Regions from separate parts of the Brevibacillus sp. AG genome, predicted to be linked through region 1. Evidence: a T-box and tRNA genes for the amino acid it is inferred to sense, from the RefSeq annotation. Region 1 holds a T-box; the other holds one or more tRNA genes.
The links. The T-box of region 1 lies ahead of ileS (isoleucine--tRNA ligase). A T-box ahead of a tRNA ligase gene usually reads a tRNA of that ligase, here a tRNA-Ile.
Positions count from the first base shown of each region.

Region 2: it encodes a tRNA-Ile, which carries the amino acid that the T-box ahead of ileS (isoleucine--tRNA ligase) is inferred to sense. The anticodon was not compared.

Region 1 is NZ_JAQMYO010000017.1:79,537-82,958, reverse strand. Features, by position in the region: gene POF51_RS29385 (MFS transporter) at 1-1,145, shown strand, start outside; T-box leader at 1,201-1,459, shown strand; gene ileS (isoleucine--tRNA ligase) at 1,529-3,422, shown strand, end outside.
Region 2 is NZ_JAQMYO010000002.1:86,417-89,838, forward strand. Features, by position in the region: gene POF51_RS05605 (alpha/beta hydrolase) at 1-432, opposite strand, end outside; gene POF51_RS05610 (phosphatidylglycerophosphatase A family protein) at 613-1,206, shown strand; tRNA gene POF51_RS05615 (tRNA-Ile) at 1,625-1,701, shown strand; tRNA gene POF51_RS05620 (tRNA-Val) at 1,727-1,802, shown strand; gene POF51_RS05625 (hypothetical protein) at 2,176-3,042, shown strand; gene POF51_RS05630 (hypothetical protein) at 3,296-3,422, opposite strand, start outside.

The DNA.
Region 1 (3,422 bases):
TTATCGCCATGCTGGGAATTGGCTTGATTATTCCAATTTTGCCCGAATTTCTTAAAGAGTTCGGCGCGGGTGGGGAGACAGCCGGATACTTGGTGGCGGCCTTTGGTGTGACCCAATTTCTGTTTTCTCCGATTGCGGGGGAATGGTCAGATAAGTACGGTCGAAAAATCATGATTGTATCGGGACTCGTCCTGTTTACGATCTCCAATCTGGTCTTTGCCTTAGCTGAACAGACTTGGGTGCTCTACCTTTCTCGTCTGATCGGCGGAATCGGGGCAGCAGCGATGATTCCGTCCATGCTGGCGTATGTAGCAGACATCACGACAGAGGATAAACGTGGAAAAGGACTGGGGATGCTCGGAGCTGCCATGTCGCTCGGATTTGTTATCGGACCTGGTATTGGCGGGTTTTTGGCGGAGCTTGGCTTGCGTATGCCGTTCTACATTTCTGCGGCAGTTGGTGCGGTAGCCACACTTGGTTCCATCTTTTTCTTGTCAGAATCACTTCCGAAGGAAAAGCAGTTCGCGGCACGAAAAGGCAAAGAGAAGCAGGAAAACATCTTCGTACAACTCGGCAAATCGTTTCAATCGTCGTACTTCATCATGCTGGTGCTGATCTTTACGATGACATTTGGCTTGGCGAACTTCGAAGTTATCTTCCCGCTGTTCGTCGATGCGAAGTTCGCTTATACTCCGCGTGATATTTCCATCATTATCACAGTGGGAGCACTTGCTGGTACGATTGTGCAGGGAGCGCTAATCGGCAAGCTCATTACTCGTTTTGGCGAGAAGAAGCTCATTAACGTGACGTTCTTCTTGTCTGCTGTATCGATGGTGCTGATGCTGTTGTCCGGTAACTTCTGGTATATGCTAATTATGACAGTTATCTTCTTTACCCTGACGTCGATTATGCGTCCGGCAATCAACACGCTGATTTCCAAGCGAGCAGGGGATGAACAGGGCTTCGTAGCAGGGATGAACAATGCTTATATGAGTCTGGGGAATATTTTCGGCCCAGCAGTGGCAGGTACGCTGTACGGGGTTCATTTGAACGCACCGTATTTGTTCGGCGCGATTATCCTGATTCTCAGCTTGTTCTTGTCGCAGGTGGAAAGCCGTCGCAGCGTGAAGCGCGTCGTGGCCTAACCCTTGACATTTTTTTGAAACCAGTGTAAAAAGTAAGGTAATAAACAAAACACCAACAAATTCATTGACGAGAAAGAGTAAGCTAATCCCCTTGTTCCCCAGAGAGTTGGCCCTAGCGCTGAAAGCCAACGTTCAAGACTTAGCCGAAAATCCTCTCCGAGAAGGAAAGCTGAAGCATTTGGAGTAAGCTGACCCGGAATCCCACCGTTACAAGGGACGCGTATGATGGTACGTAGTAGAGGTGCCGGAAAATCATGATTACATGAGCTTTTCGGAACAAGGGTGGTATCGCGAGATCAAATCTCGTCCCTTAGGGGGCGGGATTTTTTTGCGTTCTATGAACCTACACTTCTACGCAAACTACAGAAGAAGGAGTGTACATGATGAGGAAAGTAGACGTAAAAGAAAAAGCAAGGACACGAGAGTTACGTGTTCTGGATCAGTGGAGGAAAGACGATACATTCCGCAAGTCGATGGACAATCGGCTAGGTAAGCCTAATTTCGTTTTTTATGAAGGGCCTCCAACCGCTAACGGACAGCCGCATATCGGTCATGTGCTCGGACGGGTCATCAAGGATTTTATCGGACGCTACAAAACGATGTCTGGCTACCGCGTCGTCCGCAAAGCAGGCTGGGATACACACGGTCTTCCGGTAGAGCTCGGGGTGGAGAAGCGACTCGGCATTTCCGGCAAGCAGGAGATCGAAAACTACGGAGTGGCCAAGTTCATCGAGGAGTGCAAAAATAGCGTATTCGAGTACGAAAAACAATGGCGCGAGTTGACGGAAGGGATCGCTTATTGGACAGATATGGAGCATCCATATGTGACGTTGACCAACGACTACATCGAAAGCGTCTGGCACATCCTTTCAGAAATTCATAAAAAAGAACTGCTGTACAAAGGACATCGTGTCAGTCCGTATTGCCCGGATTGCCAGACGACGCTCAGCTCCCATGAAGTGGCGCAAGGCTATGAAGACGTGAAGGACTTGAGTGCGACGGTCAAATTCAAAAGCAAGACAAGCGATGACATCTTTCTCGCGTGGACGACGACACCATGGACACTTCCAGCAAACGTGGCTTTGGCTGTTAACAAAGAGCTCGATTACGTGCGGGTCAAGCACAAGGATGAAGTGTACGTCGTAGCAAAAAATCTTGCGGAGAAAGTGTTCAAGGAAGGCTACGAGGTTTTGTCCACGCACAAAGGTGCAGAATTCGTAGGGACCCAGTATGAGCCGCCTTTTGGCTATCTCAAGGTAAACCATGGGCATATTGTCGTCGATGCGGACTATGTCAGTGATACGAGCGGAACTGGGATCGTGCATACTGCACCAGCGCACGGGGAGGATGATTATCGCACGACCCGTCAGCATGAACTTGATTTCGTGAACGTCGTGAATTTGGCTGGCCGCTATACCGATCAAATCTCGGATTTCGCGGGTCGCTTCGTTAAGGACTGCGACGTCGATATCGTAAAAGACTTGTCGCATCGCGGTCTGCTGTTTTCCAAGGAGCGCTACGAGCATAGCTATCCGTTTTGCTGGCGCTGCAAATCACCGCTGCTCTACTACGCGATGGAGAGCTGGTTCATCAAAACGACAGCGATTAAGGATCAGCTGATCGAAAACAATAGCAAGATCGAGTGGTATCCGGGCCACTTGCGCGAAGGGCGCTTTGGGAAATTCCTCGAAGAGCTTGTAGACTGGAATATCAGCCGCAATCGGTATTGGGGGACGCCGCTCAATCTATGGCTTTGTCAGGATTGTGGCTGCGAATATGCACCAGGCAGTGTAAAAGAGTTGCGTGAGAAATCTGTGGCACCACTCGAAGAGAATCTGGAGCTGCACAAGCCGTTTGTGGATGAGGTGAAGCTTCGCTGCTCCTGCGGCGGTACGATGGAGCGAACTCCTGAGGTCATTGATGTGTGGTTTGACAGTGGTTCGATGCCGTTTGCTCAGTACCATCATCCATTCGGCGACGAAAAGGTATTTCAGGAGCAATACCCTGCCGACATCATTTCGGAAGGAATCGATCAGACGCGGGGCTGGTTCTTCAGCTTGTTGGCAGTTTCTACTCTGTATAACGGAAAAGCGCCTTACAAGGCGGTCATCTCTACCGGCCACGTTTTGGATGAACACGGCCAGAAGATGTCCAAAAGTAAAGGAAACGGAATCGATCCGTGGGAGGTTATCGAAGAATTCGGAGCAGATGCGTTCCGCTGGGCGCTTTTGTCTGACAGTGCGCCGTGGAGCAGCAAGCGGTTCTCCAAGCGGATTG
Region 2 (3,422 bases), on a different contig from region 1:
GGCAACTTGTCCAAACGTATGTGGATAGTGAAGAGCAGTGAACAGAGAGACAACCCCGCCCAAAGATTCGCCAAGAAGTGTTCGTGCGTTCCCCAAAGGATGTGTGGAGTAATGCGTATCGACATAGCTCACGACTTCATCGGCGAGGAAGCGACGGTAGGCCATATGCTCCTTGCCATCCGGATGATAGCGGTCGTTCCGTTTGCTTTTCTCGACCGGGAGAAAGACAGCGATGATATCAGGCAATTCTTTGTCCCGATTCAATTGATCTAGTAAAGAAGCCATCCTGCCCATTGCCAAGTAATCTTCTCCGTCCTGCACATAAAGGACTGGATATGAGTAGAGCGGCGAGTAGCGTTGGGGTGTGTAGATAATCAGCTTTTCCGGCGTCCCCAAATGCCGGCTTTCCAAGATGATTTCCTCAAGGGCCACTGCGGTGTCCTCCTTATTGGGATCTTCTGTTCATTATTATACAGGAGTGAGCGGGCATGCCCAACAGTTTGGGTGCAGGGTCAGTCAGGCTGTGGGCGAAAGATTGTCGCAATTTGGTCAGCGTGTGATACTATGGTAGGAAACGACTTCACTCGATTTGTGGAAGGGGTTGTCTCTTATATGAAGAAGCAAGTACACAGCATCGAAGTCAGAAACGCTGCTCTCGCACGTTTGGCAGAACGCGGAGTGACGATGGATGATATCGCAGAGATCGTCTATCTCATGCAATCGCCTTACCATCCAGATCTCACGATGGCGCAGTGCATAGAGAGCGTGAAAGCGGTCTTGGAAAAAAGGGAAATGCAGCACGCCATCCTGGTTGGCGTTGAGTTGGATACGTTAGCAGAGAAGGGCCTCTTGTCCGAGCCGCTCCAATCTATCATCGCGTCAGATGAAGGACTGTTCGGATGCGACGAAACATTGGCGCTAGGCTCCGTATTTGGATATGGAAGTATCGCGGTGACCACCTTTGGCCATTTGGATAAGCACAAGGTCGGGGTGATTAAAAGGCTGGATACCAAGTCGGGAGAGGGACGTGTTCACACATTTTTGGACGACCTCGTGGCGAGCGTGGCAGCCAATGCATCTAGCCGGATGGCCCATCGGATGAGAGATGAGCAGGAGGCAGAGTTGACACGAAGTGAGGCGTTGAAGCAACAGGAAGCCGAGCTGCGTGTCGAGGAGAAAGGGAAAGGGACGGAGCAGGCGGGGTAGGTTAGGGTTGCGATGAGGAAGTTTGTCTCGATCATTACCTAATTATCTTGTTTGTTGTTGTACCCTTTATTGGATCGCCTTTAGACTGGCAGAAGCCAATTCTTTACCGGTGTAGCTCATATGCTTGATGGCGTCATGTTTGATGTGATGCCATCAAGTAGGTAATCCCCATGTTTAGTAGGGGGGATGTGGGTCGCAGCGGTGGGGAATGGCTTTTTTGTTGGGTCTTGGGTAAGCACATATAGCTGAAACGAGATGACTAGGCTTTTTACATGGTAAAAGCAAGACTGATATCACTGGGTTTCTTAGTGTTCTTTTGGTACGAGTGAAAATTTTTACAAGAAATTATTCATTTCCTCTTGAAATCCATTTTACGATGCTGTATAGTAATAAATGTGATCGACGTCCGATACGATTCGGGCCCTTAGCTCAGTTGGTCAGAGCGGTCGGCTCATAACCGATTGGTCGTAGGTTCGAGTCCTACAGGGCCCACCATTAAACGATCACACACATATCCCATGATCCGGTAGCTCAGTTGGGAGAGCACCATCTTGACAGGGTGGGGGTCGCTGGTTCGAACCCAGTCCGGATCACCATAGTATGAACGTTAGAACCCTTGAGGAATCAAGGGTTTTTTATTTTATGCTTTTGATTAGCCACAGTCACTACCCTCCATATTCTACGATGAATAGTGAATCGAGTCAAAAGAAGTCAAAAAACAATGTAGAAAATCATGAAGACCAGTACCCGATCATGATGCTTAATTAGTGGAATTAACTGACATTCAGAAGTGTATATGGTAAATATATACAAAGATATAAATATGTGCTACGTTATATTTGTATGGTAAATTTTAGGTAATTATAAGAGGGACAATTATTGTGAAGTGAAAAAAATACCACTGAAACGTAAAAACAACTTATGCGTCATAACAAATATAAGAATTTACAACGGAAAGGAATGGCAAGAATGAAGGTCAAAAAAATTGTAGCTGCATCTTTAGCAACTACGACCCTCCTTGGGGTTATTGGGCTTTCTAATTTTGCAAGTGCGTATTCAGAAGATGTTTGGTTCGATGCTTACGGTATAGATGTTTACGATGGTGATCCACTTGATACGGTTACAGATGTGTATGGATTTACAAGAGGTGAAGGAGATGTTAAATCTGTAAAGGTTTATTACGAAGTATTCCGAGATGGTGAATATTTAGATAAGGCATCCAACTCAAGAAATGGTTTTAGGGTATCAATCACAGAAGACCATCCAAATAAGAAAAAGAGTAGTAATTGGGAGGTAAATGCTGTACATCGAATAGAAGATAACAATGGAGATCATGTCAAGGAGTTCAGTGAGGATAAACTTAAAAAGGGTCAGGAAGCAATTGCGCCAGAGCGTGCTGAAGAATCAAGCTCCAAAAAGGGTGACATTCAACATTTACGTTCAGCAGAATATCAAGAGCAGTTAGAAAATACTTGGGATGACATCATGGAAGCACACAATTTAAATAAGGATGAGTGGATTGTTTGTGATAGTTCTCAATATGAATCACTAAAAGAGCAACCTCCAGGTTCTTTAACCTCTAGAGATGTTACCTCATTATTTATCCAATCAGTAGAATTCCCCAAAAAGGGTGGAGATAGTGTTCCTTTGATATTGGTACATGAGAATGAAAAAAAGGCACTCTTATTGCTCCAGCGCGGTAAGGGTGAAAAAGTAGTTGCTTATTTTGGTAAAGAAGACAGCTCCAAAAACAATAAAAACAACAAGATATCTTCAAATCGTGAAAATGATGGCGAAGGCGATTGGGTTATTGAAAAGGTAGAAGAAAAAGAATAAAGGCAAAAGAAGACTATCCCTCAGTCATTTTCTTGAATTTGGGATAGTCTTCTTTTTAATGTTCATCTGCCTGTCTAGAGAATATCATAGATGTTCTACCTATCACTAAAATCAACAAGAAGTAGATTGATGAGCATGAAGAAGTATAGAATTTCTAAAGCAGAAAGGTCATCTTCCGAATACCACTTAAAAATCCCACTGATTCCCAAGGTTTCGCTTGCCTCTAGAGGTGGGAGTCTCAAATACCCAACTGTTACTTTAGTACAATTTCCTTTTTCCATACCAATTCTTGATTTGCTTCGTTTTTAAAAGTGAGCGTTAGGACACCCTTCTGACCCTTCATCTTTTGAGCATCATAATTAAAACTGAGTATCTGCAAG